One region of the Herbidospora sp. RD11066 genome, then DNA from elsewhere that is predicted to be linked to it. Evidence: riboswitches for the same ligand, from Rfam matches in the RefSeq annotation. Region 1 holds a riboswitch; the other holds the start of a gene.
The links. Region 1 has a riboswitch for glycine ahead of gcvT (glycine cleavage system aminomethyltransferase GcvT). Riboswitches for the same ligand answer to the same signal wherever they lie in the genome.

Region 1 (5,112 bases):
CAGCTCGAGATCGCCAACGCCGGGCACACCGTCGGCAACGCCCGCTGGGAGGCCGGCAACGTCCGCGACGTGCTGAACTTCTACTCGGGGGCGCCCGAGCGCAACCACGGCAAGCAGATCCCGGTCGCCGGCGGCATCGACGTCACGTTCCAGGAACCGCTGGGCGTGGTCGGGATCATCGTGCCGTGGAACTTCCCCATGGTGATCATGATGTGGGGCGCCGCCCCGGCGCTCGCGGCGGGCAACACCGTCATCGTGAAGCCCGCCGAGTGGACCCCGATGTCCGCGCTGAAGCTGGCCGAACTGGCTCTGGCGGCCGGTCTGCCCGAGGGCGTGCTCCAGGTCCTGCCCGGCGCGGGGGAGGTCGCGGGTGCCCGCCTGGTCGAGCATCCCGACGTCGCCAAGATCGTGTTCACCGGGTCGACCGAGGTCGGCAAGCTGATCGCGGCGAAGGCCGCGCAGCAGGTCAAGCGGGTGACGCTGGAGCTGGGCGGCAAGTCCGCGAACATCGTCTTCGCCGACTCCGATCTCGAGAAAGCCGCCGCGTCAGCCCCGATGGCCGTGTTCGACAACAGTGGCCAGGACTGCTGCGCGCGGTCCCGGATCCTGGTGGAGCGTTCCGTCCACGACGAGTTCCTCGCGAAACTCACCGAGGCCGTGCAGGCCATCCGCACCGGCGACCCGAACAGTGAAGACACCCAGATGGGCCCGCTGGTCAGCGCCGAACACCTGGCCAGAGTCCGGTCCTACGTGTCGGACCCCTACTTCCAGGGCAGTTGCCCCGAAGGCCCCGGCTACTGGTTCCCGCCGACCGTCCTCATTGGCGCCGACGACCCCGCCTACCGCGAAGAGGTCTTCGGCCCGGTCGTCTCCGTCGTCGCCTTCGACGACGAGGCGGACGCTCTGGAAAAAGCCAACGACACCCCCTACGGCCTGTCCGGCTCGATCTGGACCCGCGACGTCGGCAGGGCCCTGCGGGTCGCCCGCGGGGTCGAGGCCGGGAACCTCAGCGTCAACTCCCATTCGTCGGTCCGCTACTGGACGCCCTTCGGCGGCTTCAAGCAGTCGGGCCTGGGCCGCGAACTGGGCCCCGACGCGCTGACCGCCTTCACCGAGACCAAGAACGTCTTCATCGCAACGGAGTAGGAAGCACATGCAACGCTTGCAGGACCGGGTCGCCGTGATCACCGGCGCCGCCGGGGGCATCGGAATGGCGACCGCGCGCAGATTCGCCGAAGAGGGCGCCAAACTCGTGCTCGCCGACCTCGACGAGGAGGCCGGACGGCGCGCCGCCGAGGAGGTCGGCGGGATCTTCGTCAAGGCCAACGTGGCCGAGGAAGACGACGTCGTCCGGATGTTCCAGACCGCCTACGACGAGTTCGGCAGCGTCGACATCGCGTTCAACAACGCCGGGATCTCCCCCGCCGACGACGACTCGATCCTGACCACCGGCATGGACGCCTGGCGCCGCGTCCAGGAGGTCAACCTCACCAGCGTCTACCTGTGCTGCAAGCACGTGCTGCCCTACATGCAGCGGCAGGGCAAGGGCTCGATCATCAACACCGCCTCGTTCGTGGCGGTCATGGGGTCGGCGACCTCGCAGATCTCCTACACCGCGTCCAAGGGCGGCGTGCTGGCGATGACGCGTGAGCTGGGCGTGCAGTTCGCCCGCGAGGGCATCCGCGTCAACGCCCTGTGCCCCGGCCCGGTCGACACCCCGCTGCTGCGCGAGCTGTTCGCCAAGGACCCCGAGCGCGCCCAGCGCCGCCTGGTGCACGTGCCGCTCGGCAGGTTCGCGCGGGCCGAGGAGATCGCCGCCGCCGTGGCGTTCCTGGCCTCCGACGACGCGTCGTTCATCACCGCCGCCGAGTTTTTGGTCGACGGCGGCATCTCCGGCGCCTACGTGACGCCCCTGTGAGACCGGTCATCGGCATCACGTGTTACGCCGAAAAAGCACAGTTCACGGTCTGGGACACGACCGCGGCGCTGCTGCCGTGGGACTACGTGAGGCACGTCGAACGGGCCGGTGGGCAGCCGGTGATCCTGCCGCCCACCGGTGACCCGGGCGAGCTCGCCGGCCGTCTCGACGGCCTGATCGTGGCCGGGGGCGGCGACATCGACCCCGGCCGGTACGGCGGCGTCCAGCACCCGAGAACCGGCTACATCCGCGACTTCCGCGACGACGCCGAGTTCTCGCTGGTCAAGGCCGCCCTGGCGCAACGGCTCCCGATCCTCGGCATCTGCCGGGGCCTCCAGGTGCTCAACGTCGCCCTGGGCGGCACGCTGATCCAGCACCTGCCCGACGTGTGCGGCACCGACCGCCACTCTCCGGCTCCGGGGGTCTACGGCAGGGTTCCGGTACGTCTTTCCGGACCATTGCGGCGGCTCTACGACGCCGAAGAGATCACCCCCGCCCACTACCACCACCAGGCCATCGACCACCTGGCGCCCGGCCTGACGGTCACCGCCCGCGCCGACGACGGCACGATCGAGGCGGTCATGCTCGACGAGACGGTCTGGGCGGTCCAGTGGCATCCGGAGGCCGACGAGGAGGCGCCGGTCTTCGGGTCGTTCGTCACCCGCGCCGGGTTCCGCCCGGCGGTGAGGGGCGGCTAGGCTGACCGCACACCGGTGATCCCGCGCGGGAGAGTGCCCTGGCATCCGGCCAGGGCCCCTGAAGGAGCAAGCCCTCCCCGCGAACCTCTCAAGGCAAAGGACCGTGCGGGCGAGGTGTCCTCTGGAAAGCAGGCCTGTGGCCTCGCCGAAGGTGAAAGTCCGGCAAAACTCGGGCGAAGCTCTCAGGCACCCATGACAGAGGGGGAGGATGCTGACATCCGACCTTATTCGAGGTGCGCTTCATGTCCCGACCGACCCCGCTGCACGAGGTGCACAAGAGCCTCGGCGCGACCCTGACCGACTTCGCCGGCTGGCTGATGCCGCTGCGCTACGGCAGTGAGTCGGCCGAGCACACCGCAGTCCGCACCACCGCGGGGCTGTTCGACCTGTCCCACATGGGCGAGATCCACGTGACCGGTCCCGGCGCCGCCGACGCGCTCGACTTCGCGCTGGTCGGCAACCTGGGCGGCCTGGAGCCGGGTAGGGCCCGCTACACGATGATGTGCGAGCCGGGCGGCGGCATCGTCGACGACCTGATCGTCTACCGGCTGGCCGCCGACGAGTTCATGGTGTGCGCGAACGCGTCCAACTACCTCAAAGTGGCGGCCGAACTCACCGACCGCGCCAAGAACCACGACGCCGTGGTCGACGACCGCTCCGACTCCTACGCGCTGCTGGCGATCCAGGGCCCGAACTCCCCGGAGATCCTGGCCAAGCTGACCGACGCCGACCTCGCCGGGCTGAAGTACTACACCGGTCTCCCCGGCACCGTCGCGGGCGTCGAGGCGCTGATCGCCCGCACCGGCTACACCGGCGAAGACGGCTTCGAGCTATTCGTGAGCGCCGGCGACGCGGTGCCGCTCTGGCACGCGCTCATGGAGGCGGGCCGCGACCACGGCCTGGTCCCCGCGGGCCTCTCCGCCCGCGACACGCTCCGTCTCGAGGCCGGAATGCCGCTGTACGGCAACGAGCTCACCTCGGCCACCACCCCCGCCGACGCCGGTCTGGCCCGGGTCGTCCGCTTCGACAAGCAGGGCGACTTCGTCGGCAGGACGGCGCTGTCCGGCGTACAGCCGGACAAGCGCCTGGTCGGCCTGGTGATGCGGGGCCGGCGGGTGCCCCGCCACGGTTTCGCCGTCGTCGACGCCGAGGGCACCCCCATCGGCGAGGTGACGAGCGGCGCCCCCTCGCCGTCGATCGGCCGCCCGATCGCGATGGCCTACGTCGAGGTGGACGCCACCCCCGCAGCCGTGGACATCCGCGGCTCCCACGAACCGGTCGACGTCGTTGACCTGCCTTTCTACAGGAGGAAGAAGTGAGCAGCATTCCCGACGAGCTCAGCTACACCAAGGAGCACGAGTGGGTCGCCGGGCTGGACGACGGTCTGACCGTCACCGTCGGAATCACCGCCTACGCCGCCGAGTCGCTGGGTGACGTGGTCTTCGTCCAGCTTCCGGAGGCCGGGGCGCGGATCGAGGCGGGCGACGCGGTCGGCGAGGTCGAGTCGACCAAGTCGGTCAGCGACATCTACGCCCCCGCGGGCGGCGAGATCGTGGAGATCAACCAGAGCGTGGTCGACGACCCGTCCCTGGTGAACAGCGACCCCTACGGCGACGGCTGGCTGTTCCGCATCCGCGTCGAGGGCACCCCCGAAGACCTGCTCACCAGCGAGGAGTACGCCACCCTCACCGCCGCAGAGTCATGATCCCCCTCTGATGGCGATCAGCGTCTTCGACCTTTTCAAGGTCGGCATCGGGCCGTCCAGCTCCCACACGGGCGGCCCGATGGCCGCCGCGCACAAGTTCGCGCGCGGCCTGCTCCACAACGGTCTCCTCGAGAAGACCGCGAAGGTCCAGGTCATCCTCTACGGCTCGCTCGGCCTGACCGGCAAGGGTCACGGCAGCGACAAGGCCGTGCTGCTGGGCCTGTCGGGTGAGAAGCCCGAGCTCGTCGACGTCGACGCGGTCGAGGGCATGCTGGCCGCGATGCGCGCGGCGGGCACGGTGTCCCTGATGGGGCAGCGGGTGGTCCCGTTCGTGGTCGGCGACGACCTCGTCTTCGAACGCAAGATCTCGCTCCCCGGCCACCCCAACGGCATGCGCTTCACGGCGTGGGGCGAGGCGGGCGACGTCCTGAGAGAGAAGATCTACTACTCGGTCGGCGGCGGCTTCGTCGTCGACGAGAACGCCACCGGCGCCGACCGCATCAAACCCGACGACACCCCGCTCCCCCACCCGTTCCTGACGGCGAACGAGCTGCTGGCGCAGTGCGCCGAGACCGGCCTGTCGATCTCCGGCCTGATGATGGCCAACGAGAAGGCCTTCGGCCGCACCGAGGCCGAGATCAAGTCACGCCTGGTCGACCTGTGGCGCGTCATGGACGAATGCGTGCGGCGCGGCTCCTCCCGCGAGGGCGTGCTGCCGGGCGGGCTGAAGGTGCGCCGCCGCGCCCACCAGCTCCAGCGTCAGCTCCAGAGCGAACCGGCCGAACGCGACC
Region 2 (5,112 bases), on a different contig from region 1:
CAGCAGGGAAGAGCTGCTGGCCGCGGCCGAGATCGACGAGGAGACGCTGGCCGAGCTCGAAGACTACGGCCTGATCACCTCGACGGCCCGGTTCTACGACGAGGCGTCCCTCGAGATCGCCCGCAGCGTGGGCGCGCTGGCCTCCTTCGGCCTGCACGCCCGGCACCTGCGCACGGTCAAGGCCGCCGCCGAACGCGAGGCGGGCCTGGTCGAGCAGGCCGTCGCACCTTTGCTGCGCCGCCGGGCCCCGGGGGCCATCGACCATGCCGGGGAATCGGCACGGGAGATCACCGGGTTGTTATTACGTATCCACGCCGCGCTGCTGGAAGGGGCCGTCCGCGGCTCACTCGGCCGTTGACGCGGGTCCGGCGCGTGGGTGTTACGTTGAATGCCTGGTGAGTTGAATACCTGGTGAAATGCCGCATCCCGGAGAGTGAGCGCCTGTGTTGCAGATGGAGTTCGTGGGGGTCCGGGTGGAGATGCCCTCGAACCAGCCGATCGTCCTTCTCAAGGAGGCGAACGGCGACCGCTACCTGCCGATATGGATTGGGATGACCGAGGCGACGGCGATCGCGCTCGCCCAGGCGGACGAGCCACCGCCCCGACCGCTGACCCATGATCTTTTCCGCAACGTGCTGGGCGCGCTCAAGGTCTCACTCGAACGCGTCAACATCGTCGCGTTGCGTGACGGCATCTTCTACGCCGACCTGGTGTTCTCCAACGGCGTAGAGGTAAGCGCACGTCCTTCCGACTCCATCGCCCTGGCCCTCCGGACCGACGCGTTGATCTTCGCCAGCGAAGACGTGATGCGGGAGAACGGCGTCAGCATGGCCGATGACCAGGAGGACGAGGTCGAGAAGTTCCGGGAGTTCCTGGACAACATCAGCCCCGAGGATTTCGGCCGTGCGGGTTGAGTTGAGGGGTTATCTCACCTTCACGACGCGCCGGGGGCGGTCGTTGACTGTGCCTTTCCCCAGTCCTACGGTGCAAGTGAATCCACGGTTGTAGTTCGCGTACCCCCAGATCAGACCGTGGGATGAGAGAAAGCCGGAGGTCCGCAGTGGCGGTCAGCAGCGGCGAGGGTAACAAAGCCGACCAGCACGACGCGGTTCAGCGTGAGTCGGCGCGGGAGCGCGCCGGTGAGCAGGGCCTGCTGTTCGACGAGCGGCCCGCGGCGGTGCGTGACGACATCGGCTACCGCGGTCCCACGGCGTGTTCCGCCGCCGGGATCACCTACCGCCAGCTCGACTACTGGGCGCGCACCGACCTGGTGCAGCCGACGATCCGGCCCGCCCAGGGCTCCGGATCCCAGCGGCTCTACAGCTTCCGCGACATCCTGGTGCTCAAGGTCGTCAAACGGCTCCTCGACACCGGGGTCTCCCTCCAGCAGATCCGCACCGCCGTCCAGCACCTGCGCGACCGCGGGGTCAACGACCTCGCCCAGATCACCCTCATGAGCGACGGCGTGAGCGTCTACGAGTGCACCTCCGCCGACGAGGTCATCGACCTCCTCCAAGGAGGGCAGGGGGTCTTCGGCATCGCCCTCGGCCGGGTCTGGCGCGAGGTCGAGGGATCACTCGCGGAGCTGCCGGGGGAACTCGCGGTCGGCCCCGACAGTGACGAGGCCGACCACCCCTCCGATGAACTGGCCCAGCGGCGGAGGGCTCGGAAGACCGGTTGAGACCCCAGCTCAGGGGTACGGGTAAGGTGGTTGTAGCCATCGACCCTGCGCGGGAGAGTCCCCATCTGCACTGAATGGGGCGCCGAAGGAGCAAACCTCCCCGGAATCTCTCAGGCACCCGTACCGCCAGGCGAGGCAGCTCTGAAAAGCAGGTCCGCCGTCCAGGCGGCGCCTCACCGAAGGGGAAAACCGGCCGTCGTCGTCCGGTGAAGCTCTCAGGTTCCATGACAGAGGGGGAGACCGCCCGGTCTCGCCTGCCCTGGAGTTCCCTGTCATGACCGACCGCACACCGCTCCGTGACCTGGACGCCCCGCCGTTCGCCACCCGCCACATCGGTCCTTCCGACGCCGCCCAGGCCCGCATGCTGGAGGCCGTCGGCTACGAGACCGTCGCCGACCTGGTCGCCGTGGCGGTCCCCGACTCGATCCGCACCGCCGGGGCCCTCGCCCTGCCGCCCGCGCTGTCCGAGCCCGAGACGCTCGCCGAACTGCGCGCGCTGGCCGCCCGCAACACCGTGCTGACCTCGATGATCGGCCTGGGCTACCACGACACGATCACGCCGGGCGTGATCCTGCGCAACGTGCTGGAGAACCCGGGGTGGTACACGGCCTACACGCCGTACCAGCCGGAGATCTCGCAGGGGCGCCTGGAGGCGCTGCTCAACTTCCAGACCGTGGTCAGCGACCTGACCGGCCTCGACGTCGCCGGCGCCTCCCTCCTGGACGAGGCCACCGCCGCCGCCGAGGCGATGACGCTGGCCCGCCGGGCCTCCAAGGTCAAGGCCGACGTGTTCGTGGTCGACGCCGACGCGCTCCCGCAGACCAAGGCGGTGCTCGCCACCCGCGCCGAGCCGCTCGGCATCACCCTCGTCGAGTCCGACTACACCGGTGAGCTGCCCGAATGTTTCGGGATCCTGGTGCAGTATCCGGGGGCCTCGGGCCGGGTGGCCGACTTCCGGGCGCTGGCCGCGAGCGCCAAGGCGGCCGGGGCGGTCGTGACCGTGGCGGCCGACCTGCTCGCGCTGACCGTGCTGGAGGCGCCCGGCACCCTCGGGGCCGACATCGCGGTCGGATCGTCGCAGCGCTTCGGCGTCCCGCTCGGGTTCGGCGGTCCGCACGCCGCCTACATGTCGGTACGTGAGGGCCTCCAGCGGCAGATGCCCGGACGCCTGGTCGGCGTGTCGATCGACGCCGACGGCCGCCCCGCCTACCGGCTGGCGCTCCAGACCCGCGAGCAGCACATCCGCCGCGAGAAGGCGACCAGCAACATCTGCACCGCCCAGGTCCTGCTGGCGGTGATCGCGTCGATGTACGCCGTCTACCACGGCCCCGAGGGCCTGCGCCGGATCGCCCTGCGGGCCCACCGGCACGCCGCCGTGCTGGCCGCGGGGCTGCGCGCGGGGGGCGTCGAGGTCGTCCACGACGAGTTCTTCGACACCGTGACCGCCCGCGTGCCGGGCCGCGCGGCCGCGGTCGCGGCGGCGGCCCGGGACCTCGGCGTCAACGTCCGCGAGGACGGCGACGACCACATCGCGGTGGCCTGTGACGAGAAAACCACCTCCGCGCACCTGAGCGCCGTCTGGACGGCCTTCGGCGTCGACGGCCCCTCCGTGGACGATCTCGACATCTCCACCGACGACGCGCTGCCCCAGGGCCTCCAGCGGACCACCGGCTACCTGACCCACCCCGTCTTCCACGACTACCGGTCGGAGACGGCGATGCTGCGCTACCTGCGCAGGCTCCAGGACAAGGACATCGCGCTCGACCGGTCGATGATCCCGCTCGGGTCGTGCACGATGAAGCTCAACGCGACCACCGAGATGGAGCCGATCACCTGGCCCGAGTTCGCGTCGATCCACCCGTTCGCGCCCGCCGAGCAGACCGACGGCTACACCGACCTGATCCTCAGCCTGGAAGACTGGCTGGCCGAGGTGACCGGCTACGACGCCGTCTCCATCCAGCCCAACGCCGGGTCGCAGGGCGAGTTCGCCGGCCTGCTGGCCATCAGGGCCTACCACCGTGCCGGGGGCGACCACGAGCGCGACGTCTGCCTGATCCCGTCGTCGGCCCACGGCACCAACGCCGCCTCCGCCGTCATGGCGGGCATGCGGGTCGTCGTGGTCGCCTGTGACGCCGACGGCAACGTCGACATGGCCGACCTCGACGCCAAGATCGCCAAGCACGCCGACCGGCTGGCGGCGATCATGGTCACCTACCCGTCGACCCACGGCGTCTACGAGCAGACCATCGTCGACCTGTGCGCGAAGGTCCACGAGGCCGGCGGGCAGGTCTACGTCGACGGCGCCAACCTCAACGCCCTCGTCGGCCTGGCCAAACTGGGCGAGTTCGGCGCCGACGTGTCCCACCTGAACCTGCACAAGACCTTCTGCATCCCGCACGGCGGCGGCGGCCCCGGCGTCGGCCCGGTCGCGGTCAAGGCCCACCTGGCCCCGTTCCTCCCGGGACGCGGCGTCGTCGGCCCGGTCTCGGCCGCGCCGTTCGGATCGGCGGGCATCCTGCCGATCTCGTGGGCGTACGTGCGGATGATGGGCGCCGACGGCCTCAAGGCCGCGACCGAGCAGGCGATCCTGTCGGCCAACTACCTGGCCCGGCGGCTCGCCCCGCACTACCCCGTCCTCTACACCGGGCGCGAGGGCCTGGTCGCCCACGAGTGCATCATCGACCTGCGCGCCATCACCCGCGAAACGGGGGTGACCGTCGACGACGTCGCCAAGCGCCTGATCGACTACGGCTTCCACGCCCCGACCATGTCCTTCCCCGTGGCCGGGACGCTGATGATCGAGCCCACCGAGTCGGAGGACCTGGCCGAACTCGACCGCTTCGCCGACGCCATGATCGCGGTGCGCGGGGAGATCTCCAAGGTCGCTTCGGGCCTGTACGACGCCAAGGACAACCCGCTGCGCAACGCCCCCCACACGGCCGACGTGCTGACGGCCGACGAGTGGGACCACCCGTACACCCGGACCGAGGCGGCCTACCCGGTGGCCTCGCTGCGCGACCAGAAGTACTGGGTGCCGGTCCGGCGCATCGACCAGGCTTACGGCGACCGCAACCTGGTCTGCGCCTGCCCGCCTCTTTCGGCCTACGAGGACTGAACCGGCTGACCCTTCCCTGAAGGGGGAGACAGAAACCCATCACCTTCCGCATGTCTGCCGCCTAATGGGGGACCCGGTCGTTAGGATCTTCGCAATCCCTTTCGGCCCGGTTCCCTGGAGGCCCCCCGAGATGACGGCCATCGACTCCGGACGGCAGATCGACGAGGCCCGGCGCCTCTATGACGCCGGGGACCTCGACGCCGCGGCGGCGATCTTCGCGACGCTCGCCGCCGACACGGCGGCCCCCGACCAGGCCAGCGCCGCGGTCGGCCTGTCGGTCACGGCCGAGCGCATGGCCCAGATCCTGCTGGAGGAG

Region 2: another riboswitch for glycine. It lies ahead of gcvP (aminomethyl-transferring glycine dehydrogenase); the one in region 1 lies ahead of gcvT (glycine cleavage system aminomethyltransferase GcvT).

Annotation. Positions count from the first base shown of each region.
Region 1 is NZ_BAAGDO010000004.1:619,057-624,168, reverse strand. It holds gene ACYQ78_RS19650 (aldehyde dehydrogenase family protein) at 1-1,146, shown strand, start outside; gene ACYQ78_RS19645 (3-oxoacyl-ACP reductase) at 1,154-1,918, shown strand; gene ACYQ78_RS19640 (gamma-glutamyl-gamma-aminobutyrate hydrolase family protein) at 1,915-2,616, shown strand; glycine riboswitch at 2,633-2,730, shown strand; glycine riboswitch at 2,731-2,825, shown strand; gene gcvT (glycine cleavage system aminomethyltransferase GcvT) at 2,859-3,935, shown strand; gene gcvH (glycine cleavage system protein GcvH) at 3,932-4,321, shown strand; gene ACYQ78_RS19625 (L-serine ammonia-lyase) at 4,332-5,112, shown strand, end outside.
Region 2 is NZ_BAAGDO010000002.1:254,959-260,070, forward strand. It holds gene ftsR (transcriptional regulator FtsR) at 1-358, shown strand, start outside; gene ACYQ78_RS07595 (bifunctional nuclease family protein) at 444-914, shown strand; gene ACYQ78_RS07600 (MerR family transcriptional regulator) at 1,061-1,681, shown strand; glycine riboswitch at 1,722-1,817, shown strand; glycine riboswitch at 1,818-1,919, shown strand; gene gcvP (aminomethyl-transferring glycine dehydrogenase) at 1,956-4,796, shown strand; gene ACYQ78_RS07610 (hypothetical protein) at 4,927-5,112, shown strand, end outside.